Regions from separate parts of the Neorhizobium sp. USDA 3394 genome, predicted to be linked through region 2. Evidence: predicted binding sites of a transcription regulator. Region 2 holds the regulator's gene; each other region holds the start of a gene.

Region 1 (3,274 bases), 610 kb from region 2:
ACACCGCTGATCAGCGCCCTTCCCGCCACCGTGCCCTTCGTCGGACCCGAGGCCATCGAGCGCAATCGCGGTCTCATGGTGAAGGCTCGCATCGGCGCCAATGAAAACGGCTTCGGCCCTGCACCTTCCGTCATCGAAGCGATCGGCGCTGCGGCGGCGAGCACCTGGAAATACGCGGATCCGGAAAATTTCGAGCTGAAGCAGGCGCTCGCCGCGCATCTGGGCTGTCAGGTTGACAATATCGCCGTCGGCGAAGGCATAGACAGCCTGCTGGGGCTGATCGTGCGGATGGTGATCGAGCCGGGCATGCCGGTCGTCACCTCGTTCGGCGCCTATCCGACGTTCAACTTCCATGTGGCTGGCCATGGCGGCCGGCTGGTGACTGTGCCTTACGTCGAGGACCGCGAAAACCTCGACGGGCTGTTGGAAGCCGTCCGCCGCGAAAACGCGCCGCTGGTCTATTTCGCCAATCCGGACAACCCGATGGGAAGCTGGTGGGACGCCGACAGCATCGTTACGTTTGCGAAGGCGCTGCCGGAAACCTGCCTGATGATCCTCGACGAGGCCTATTGCGAGACCGGCCCGGCCGGCGCGACGCCCGATATCGCCGCCCTGATCGACCGGCCGAACATCATTCGCACCCGGACCTTCTCGAAGGCCTACGGCATGGCCGGCTCGCGGGTGGGTTATGCGATATCGACACCCGGAACGGCCGAGGCCTTCGACAAGATCCGCAATCATTTCGGCATGAACCGGATCGGCGTCGCCTCGGCACTCGCGGCGCTGAAGGACCAGGCCTACCTCACCAAGGTGATCGGGCAGATCAAGGCCTCGCGGGACCGGATCGCGGCCATCGCTGAAACCAACGGCCTGAAACCGCTGCCGTCTGCCACCAACTTCGTGGCGATCGATTGCGGTCGCGACGGCGCCTATGCGCGCTCGATCGTCGATGGGCTGATGGAGCACGGGGTTTTCATCCGCATGCCGGGTGTCGCGCAGCTCAACCGCTGCATCCGCGTCAGCACAGGCCCGGAATCGGACATGGCGCTGTTTGAAGAAGCGCTGCCGAAGGTGCTGAAGAGCCTCTAGGCTATACGGAAAACGACCGCGCCGGCCTTGTTCCTGCCGGTCGCGGTCTCAATTTCAGGCGGTCGCCCCCGTCCAGACCCGACCGTCCTGTCTCCCGACCCCCTCTTGGGTGCTGTCTTTTGGATTGTTCTCCCGCCGGCCCTCTTGCGGGGCCGGTCAATTCGTCGACCACGGCGCTCCCTGAAGGCGCTCAGTGCATGGTCATCCATTCGCGAGCGGCGCGGAGTGCTGCGGCCAGCTGCATCTTGCTCATCGTCTGCGCAAGGTCGGCGCGCAACTCGGCGGCGCGGTCGGAGCCCTTGATCGCGGCGATGTTGAGCCATTTGTGAGCGGAAACGAGATCGACGTCGCAACCACGGCCAGTCGCATACATCAGGCCCATTTCGCAGAAAGTGTCGGCGCGGGTTTCGCCACCCATGGTGGCCATTCCGGAATTGTTCATTTCAAAGCGTGCCATCGGTTTGATCCCTGTTAAAGCCTGTTGTTCGTCGTCTGCCCTGTTTCCTGCCCTTTCGGGCTCCGTCCGGATCACCGTCTTCAAGCGGCTGTTTCGATCCTTCCGGCCGGCGGTTTTTCCCGCTCGTTTGATGACTTCACTATGCGCCCAACCTTCCAAAAGACGCCTAAAAAGCATGATTAATTCAACGAAAACAAAGATAAAACACTTCGTAAACTTGAGCTTTTGTTAAACATGGGATGCCTTGCATTTTAAGGATTTTGCGGAGATTTTTACGAAAAGTTTAGAAAAGGATTTAAACCGAACGCTAACTACGAATACGGTTCGGTTCGGCGAACCCGCCCCCGGGCTGTGGAAAACCCCGGCCCTTCAGCCGCTGAAATTCCGCCCATATCCAGCCGGATCCATATTTACCTTTACGTGTGCGTAAGATAAATTTCGGCGCAAGTTCGTACAGAGGAGTGCGAACTGGAGGAAACCACGCTGTCTGTCTGCTCACGAAGAGCCCAGCGGCGGAAGCGAAGGAGGAGAACAATCATGATGCGCAGACTGATGCTTGTTGCAGTGCTGGCACTTGCCGCGACCGGAGCCCGAGCCGCAGAGCCGATCGAAGGCAATTGGAAGACCGCCAGCGGCGAGACCGCGGTCATCGGCAAATGCGGCACCGCCTATTGCGTGACGCTGAAGACCGGCAAACATTCGGGCAAGCAGATCGGCAAGCTCTCCGGCAAGGACGGCGAATATAGCGGCGAGATTACCGACCCCGCCGAGGACAAGACCTATAGCGGGTCCGGTTCGGTGAACGGCAATTCGCTCAAGATGAAAGGCTGCGTTCTCGCCATCCTTTGCAAGTCGCAGACGTGGACGCGCCTCTAAGCCGGTCGCCCAAATATCATCGCTATATAAGAAGTGCAGAGATGGTCGCGCCGGCAACGGCACGGCCATTTTTCGTTTCCGACCGTCAAGGGTGCCCGAATATTTTGCTGCGTCGCATCAAGAAAAGGCAATGTGATCACGGAAACGGCATCGATTTTGGGTGTAAAAAATCGCAAAATTCTAATGTCACAGTTTTGTGAAAAGCTTGAATACCCCTTGCACACAATTTATGCCGCAAAAAAGCCACGGAAAAGACACGATTCGCAGAAAAGCACACGCAGTCGGTGTAAATTCTTTCGGAGTCGAACATCTAACTGATTTCATTGAATAATTATCTTAATAAATGGTAACTTAATCGATTTATCCATGGCAGTTGTCGCAAAATTGTCGCGACATACACTTTTCGCGTGCAATTTTCCCGGGCGGCTTTCGTTGTCAACATTTCATTGACAGCAGTCGCCGAAATAGGGGGCTTTCGGATCGAACCGATCGGTCCGATATCAGCATCGCAAACAGAAATTCACTCCGGTTCGAACCCAAGACCGAACCGAACATAACCCAAGGATAAAGACAATGACCAAGATCACTTCCGCTATCGCCGCAGCCCTGATCGCTTCGGCCTCGTTCGCTTCCGCCGCTCTTGCCGAAGGCGACTATTATGAAGGCGCCTCCAAGGCTTCCGCTACTGTCGACCACGTTCAGACCGGCAGCATTGCGCAAGATCAACAGAACCAGATCCAGGCAGACGTCAACAGCGGTGACTATTTCGACGGTGCAAACCGCCCGAACTAATCGCAGCTCATTCAAGATACCGAAACAACCATCCGCAGGCCTGGTCGCAAACTGAAAGCC
Region 2 (3,274 bases):
AAAACCACCTTGCCGTCTCCTTCGCCGACGGAGACGCGTGGATTGGCGGTAACTTCCATGAACCTATTCCTCGAAGCCGAACAAAACACCCTGGCCGGGCGCCGCCGAGACGAGAACACGGCCCTCCCGGCGGACGAATGCGACGTCATTAGCAGCAAGGGTGATCTCTGTCACGGCAAGATCGGCCGTCTTGAAGATGATCGCCCGGCCGCGCAGGCCTTCGGCGCCCGGCGTCGACGGAAGGGCGAATTCCGCTTCGAGTTCGTGATCCTGCAGGATGCGAATGCGGGCATTGGCCGCGGCAAGCTCGAGCGATGCAGGCTCCGGCTTGGCCTTTGTCATCAGCACCTGCTCGGCCAGGGCTGAGAAATCGGAGGGCGCCGATGCCGACAGAATGATCTCGCCCAGCCCCAAGACCGCATTGGAATGGCGCTCCAGTTCGCCGCGATCGGCCGGCAGAGGGTTGATGCGCTGGCAGGAAAACATCAGGAAGTCGGGTGCCCGGTCATCTGCCGCAAAAGCCAGCCGGAAGCTCGCCTCGGTTTCGGAGCCGTCGGGCAAGGTCATCCCGCGGGAAAATTCCAGCACGTCGCCTGCCGAGACGCCACGCATTTTGAAACGCGCGTGATCGGCCATCGCGTCGCCCGTGGCGACAACGAGCCCCGAGAAGCCCTGCCTGTCGCGTGCCCCGCGGAAGGCCAGATCGCGTGCGGTAAAAACGTTGCCGCGCTTGGCGGCAGCGCTCGCATGGCGGCGATTGGCAAGGGCCAGCGGCTCCAGATAGCTGCCATCCGAGAAGAACACACAAGCATTGGCTGTGCCGAAAGGATGAAAAGCGTCGGGCGCAACTGTAAAACCGAGCTTCGTGAGCCGGGAACGCGCAGCGGTAAGTCCCGCCACCGGCAGCACGAGATGATCGATCGGTCTTGCGTTCACGCGAGGGCCCCCGGGATTGGAATCGCATAGCTACTTTGGCAGCGGGCTCGCGCCGCGCAAGTGGTGAGACACGAGATATCTGGCACGCATCTATGAAGAAAAAATCATCATACTTCACGAAAATTTAGGGACTTGCGGAACACATATGGAACATATAGTGTCTGTTCTGGATTTGTTTCCGACTCTGAGGGTGCCAAAAGATGCTCACGCGCAAACAACAGGAATTGCTTCTGTTCATTCACGAACGCATGAAGGAATCCGGCGTCCCGCCGTCATTCGACGAAATGAAGGACGCTCTCGACCTCGCATCCAAGTCCGGCATCCACCGCCTGATCACGGCACTTGAGGAACGCGGCTTCATCCGCCGCCTGCCGAACCGGGCCCGGGCGCTCGAAGTCATCAAGCTGCCGGAAGCCTATTCGCCGAGCATGCAGCCGCGGCGCGGTTTTTCGCCAAGCGTCATCGAGGGCAGCCTCGGCAAACCGCAGCCGGTCGCGGCGCCTCAGAAACCCGCCGCCAACGACGACTCTTCGAACGCCACGACCGTTCCGGTCATGGGCCGCATCGCCGCCGGCGTGCCGATCTCGGCGATCCAGAACAACACGCATGACATCGCGGTGCCAGCCGAGATGATCGGTTCAGGCGAACATTATGCGCTCGAGGTCAAGGGCGATTCGATGATCGAGGCCGGCATCCTGGACGGCGACACCGTGATCATCCGCAACAGCAATACGGCCAATCCGGGCGATATCGTTGTGGCGCTGGTGGACGACGAGGAAGCGACGCTGAAGCGCTTCCGCCGCCGCGGCGCATCGATCGCCCTCGAGGCCGCCAACCCCGCCTACGAAACCCGCATCTTCGGGCCGGACCGGGTGAAAATCCAGGGCAAGCTCGTCGGTCTCATCCGCCGTTATCATTGATCATCCGCCGGAGCGGTTCCGGCAACGATCTGTCGAACGCCTGGCTTCGCCAATCATAGTGGCGGTGCCTGCTCCAGGGACGGTCTGCGCCCGCCATGGCCGCACGGGCCTGCCAGCGCCGAATGTCGGTCGCGCCGTTGAGGAAAATCTCCAGGGCGCCCGCCTTGCGAAGCGTGGCACCATTGATCATCAGGGCGCCGGACCGGCATTGGTCGAAGCGGGCACGCGGCGCAATGACAAGATTGGCGGCATCGCAGGCGGCGCCTGCATAACGGCTATCCTCGACAGCGATGACGATGCCCTTGCCGGTGCCTGCCGCACACCAGGCGGTCGGCTCACAGGTGAAGCGGCCGGCAGGCGCCTGTTTTATACTCGATTTTGCCGTTTCGAGTTCCTGCGGTGTCAGTTCGCGGCGCCCGTTGGTTTTCTCGCCGGGAGGCTTGTCGTCGGGTGGCCTCTCGTCGGGAGGCTTGTCCCTGGGTGGCGACATTTCGGGCTTGGTGGGATCGCCGAGCAGAAGTGCCCTCTTCCATTGGTCGTAGACAAAGTCGGGCGGGCGGGCGCGATTGGTGGCGACCCCTTCTCCATCGACAAGTGCGACCATCGTCCCGTCTTCCGAGATCAGGATGTCCGGGAGGGGCATCGACCGCTCCTGCCAGGAAAGCAGCAGAGCGGTCGCCATCAGCGGTAGGCCTATCAGTCTCAGTCTCGTCCTCAGCAGCGTCAGCAGCAGAAACCCTGCCGTCGCGACGGCCAGGAACCAGGGATGCTGCCGCCCTGTGCCGACATCGCCGCCCCAGGCCGCGATGTGTTTGGCAATGGCGATCACCCACTCCAGGCCGAGGCCCATGAGCTTCATGAAGGGAGCATCGAGGCCGAACGGCATCAGCAGCATGCCGGCCAGCCCCGCCGGCATGACCACGAAGGAGATGATCGGCATGGCGGCGAGGTTGGCGGCAAGGCCGTAGGTGGCGATACGGTGGAAATGCTCGACCGAGAACATCGCCGTCGAGATGCCGCCGATCAGCGAGGTCACGAAGACGCCGGCCGCGAAATTCCAGGACGCCAACAGCGGCGTCACCACAGGGTGACGGAATGGCAGAGGTTCGGGATCACGGCGTTCCGCCCTGTGTTTCCAGAGCGCGTAGCCGGCGACCAGGGCAGCGGTGGCGGCAAACGACATCTGGAAGCTCGGTCCCAGTATTTCCGAGGGCGACATGGCGATGATGACCAAAGCGGACAGCGCGACATTGCGCAGGCTGATCGACGGGCGATCGAAAAGCACGGCGACCAGCATGATCGCCATCATGATATAGGCCCGCTCGGCGGAAACGCCGAAACCGGAGATCAGGTAGTAGGCCGTCGCCATCATCAGCGCGCCGAATGCGGCGATCTTCTTGACCGGATAGGCCTGGGCG
Region 3 (3,274 bases), 510 kb from region 2:
TCCGGCAGCTGGTTGACGACACGGCCAACCGCATCGCGCACGTCGTTTGCGGCCTCCGACAGATCGACGCTGTCGGAAAATTCCATCGTCACTCGGCTGGAGCCGAACTGCGACTGCGAAGACAGGGCCTTGAGGCCGGAGACGCGCGCGACGGCGCCTTCGATGACCTGGGTGACTTCCTGGTCCATCGTCTGCGGCGAGGCGCCGTCGTAATTGGTGCGCACCGTGATGACCGGCTGATCGACGTCGGGAAGTTCGCGCACCTCGACGCCGGCGAGAGCCGCAAGGCCCGCAACGACCAGCAGCGTGTTCAGAACCGCGGCAAGGATCGGCCGGCGGACGAAGAGGGCGGTAAAGCTCTGCGCGGATTTCTCCGCCTCGGCCTTCCCCTCCTCGTCATGGCCAGCGCCTGGGAGTTCCATCTTCATTGGCGCGCCACCTCAGCCGTTTCCGGCGCGCCGGAAATCCGCACCGGCGCCCCTTCCCTCACACGCTGCAGACCTTCGGTCACTATTCTGTCGCCATCCTTGAGTTCGGCGCCCACGAGGACCGCATCGGGGTTGCGCTGGACGACGCGCACCCGGGTCTTGACGGACTTGTTGTCCCGGACCTGCCAGACATACGAACCCTCGCCGTCCCACTGGACGGCCAGCGGGTCGACCGCCGGATATCTTTCGCCTGCAAAGCGCATGCCGACGTTGAAGGCCATGCCGGCGCGCAGCACGTCGCCAGGATTTTCCACGCGAGCGCGGATGCGCATCGTGCGGCTTGCAGGATCGATGCGGTTGTCGATCGCCTCGACCTTGCCGGAAAAGACCTGGCCCGGACGGGCGATCGAACTCGCCTCCACCGGCTGGCCCGGCTCGATCGCCACCGCGAAACGCTCCGGCGCCCAGAAGTCGACCAGAATGGCCGTGCGGTCGTCGAGCGTCACGACATTGGTCTGGGTGGTGACGTTGTCGCCGATATTGACCGCGACGATGCCGGCAATGCCGTCGATCGGGGCGACGATATCGCGGCGCCTGAGATTGAGTTCGGCGGTGGAGAGGGCGAGCTTTGCGGCCTGTTCGGCGATCTGCGCATCGAAAACGTCAAGCCGCGAGAACGACTGCAGGTTCTTGTAGGAAGCGGATTTTTCCTGGGCACTGGCCAGCGCCACGCGCGCCTTGTCGCGTTCGATCGTCTGCTCCTCGTCATCGAGGCGGGCGAGAACCTGGCCCTTGGTGACCTTCTGGCCCGACGTCACCATGATCTCGTTGACGGTACCGGAAGCCTGGGGCATGACGACGACCGACTGGATGGCCTGACCGCTGCCGATCGCCGACAGGCGGTCGTTGACGGTGCCGATTGCGACCGGCTGGGTCACGACGAGCGTCGCCCGGTTGCCGCCCTGGCCGCCTGCCCCGCGCTGCCCGTTCTGCGCTCCGCCCTCGCCCTGCGGACGCGCCGCAGCATTGCCGCTGGCACCACCCGCTGGAGCAGGTGCAGGCTGGGCTGAGGTTCTGGGAATGACGGCGGCGATCACTTCACCGGGAACGCCCATCTTTGTCAGGGTTCCGCCGGCGCTCGGCACCAAGTAGACCCACAGAGCGAGAGCTCCGGCCAGGACTACGAGACAGAGCAGAAGCTGTTTCCAAATCCGCATTCAATTCTCCGATGGCGGCACCAACAGGCCATATTGCCCGGGAGTATCCTTTTTTGCGGCTGCTCACGCAATGGGTGTTCGGCAACCTTACAAAAATGTAACCTCACGAAATTTCACGCATATGTTAGATCGGAGGCATACATATACTCCTAAAATCGCCGCTTTCGCAGTGGGCAACCGGCGGCCTCTTCACAATTTGGCCTTGCCTTGTGTGAACAGTCGGAATGAAAGCAGAACATTTTCTGGTCTTTCAGGTCCGAATCACTACATTGGCCGCATGACGAACAGTTTCGACGACATTCCGTTCTTCGACGAAGAACCCCAGCAGGCGCAGCGTAAGGCCCCCGCCCTGGCGCAGCCGGCCGGAAACGGCAGCCTCGGCATCGCGGCGCGCGCCATGGCGGCCCGCGACCAGAACCGGGCGCCGGACTATCTCGCAGGCCTCAACCCGGAACAGCGCGAAGCGGTCGAGACGCTCGACGGCCCTGTCCTCGTGCTCGCGGGCGCGGGCACGGGCAAGACGCGGGTGCTGACCACCCGCATCGCCCACATCCTTGCGAGCGGCCGGGCCTTCCCTTCGCAGATCCTTGCCGTCACCTTCACCAACAAGGCGGCGCGCGAGATGAAGGAACGCGTTGGCGTTCTGGTCGGCGGCGCGGTCGAGGGCATGCCCTGGATGGGCACCTTCCACTCGATCGGCGTGAAACTGCTGCGCCGCCATGCGGAAATGGCGGGCCTTCGCTCCGACTTCACCATTCTCGACACCGACGACGTGGTGCGGCTGATCAAGCAGCTCATCCAGGCCGAGGGGCTGGACGACAAACGCTGGCCGGCAAAACAGTTCGCCGGCATGATCGACACCTGGAAGAACAAGGGCCTGACCCCGCCGGACATTGCCGAGGGCGACGCGCGCGCGTTTGCCAACGGCAAGGGCCGCGAACTCTACGCCGCCTATCAAAACCGCCTGCGCACGCTGAACGCCTGCGATTTCGGCGACCTTCTGCTGCATCCGATCGCGATCTTCCGCAAGAACCCGGACCTCTTGAAGGAATATCACGGCAAGTTCCGCTATATCCTGGTCGACGAGTACCAGGATACCAACACGGCGCAGTACATGTGGCTGCGGCTGCTCGCCCAGCGGCCGAAAGACATTCCCCAGAACGTCTGCTGCGTCGGCGACGACGACCAGTCGATCTATGGCTGGCGCGGCGCGGAAGTCGACAACATCCTTCGCTTCGAGAAGGATTTTCCGGGCGCCAAGGTGATCAAACTGGAGCGCAACTATCGCTCCACCGAGCACATCCTCGGCGCCGCCGGCCACCTGATCGCCCATAACGAGGGCCGGCTCGGCAAGACGCTGTTCACCGACCGCTCCGATCCCGACGACGAGAAGGTGGTGGTGCATGCCGCCTGGGATTCGGAAGAGGAAGCGCGCGCCGTCGGCGAGGAGATCGAGAACCTCCAACGGGGCAAGCACAAGCTCAACGACATGGCGATCCTGGTGCGCGCCTCCTTCCAGATGCGCGAATTCGAAGACCGGTTCGTGACATTGGGCCTCAACTACCGCGTCATCGGCGGCCCGCGCTTCTACGAGCGGCTCGAGATCCGCGACGCCATGGCCTATTTCCG

The links. Region 2 encodes LexA, which represses DNA repair genes until DNA is damaged. Its sites were predicted from a motif close to TGTTCNNNNTGTGTTCNG; they were not measured.
Region 1: the regulator LexA is predicted to act here: its motif matches at 1,736-1,753, upstream of ACZ9EJ_RS12330 (sel1 repeat family protein).
Region 3: the regulator LexA is predicted to act here: its motif matches at 1,866-1,883, upstream of ACZ9EJ_RS06715 (ATP-dependent helicase).

Annotation. Positions count from the first base shown of each region.
Region 1 is NZ_JBWCDU010000001.1:2,547,572-2,550,845, forward strand. It holds gene ACZ9EJ_RS12325 (pyridoxal phosphate-dependent aminotransferase) at 1-1,089, shown strand, start outside; gene ACZ9EJ_RS12330 (sel1 repeat family protein) at 1,280-1,546, opposite strand; gene ACZ9EJ_RS12335 (DUF2147 domain-containing protein) at 2,084-2,422, shown strand; gene ACZ9EJ_RS12340 (hypothetical protein) at 2,996-3,214, shown strand.
Region 2 is NZ_JBWCDU010000001.1:1,942,495-1,945,768, forward strand. It holds gene kdsA (3-deoxy-8-phosphooctulonate synthase) at 1-59, opposite strand, end outside; gene ACZ9EJ_RS09215 (VOC family protein) at 64-936, opposite strand; gene lexA (transcriptional repressor LexA) at 1,137-1,856, shown strand; gene ACZ9EJ_RS09225 (ComEC/Rec2 family competence protein) at 1,837-3,274, opposite strand, start outside.
Region 3 is NZ_JBWCDU010000001.1:1,431,175-1,434,448, reverse strand. It holds gene ACZ9EJ_RS06725 (efflux RND transporter permease subunit) at 1-422, opposite strand, end outside; gene ACZ9EJ_RS06720 (efflux RND transporter periplasmic adaptor subunit) at 425-1,645, opposite strand; gene ACZ9EJ_RS06715 (ATP-dependent helicase) at 1,923-3,274, shown strand, end outside.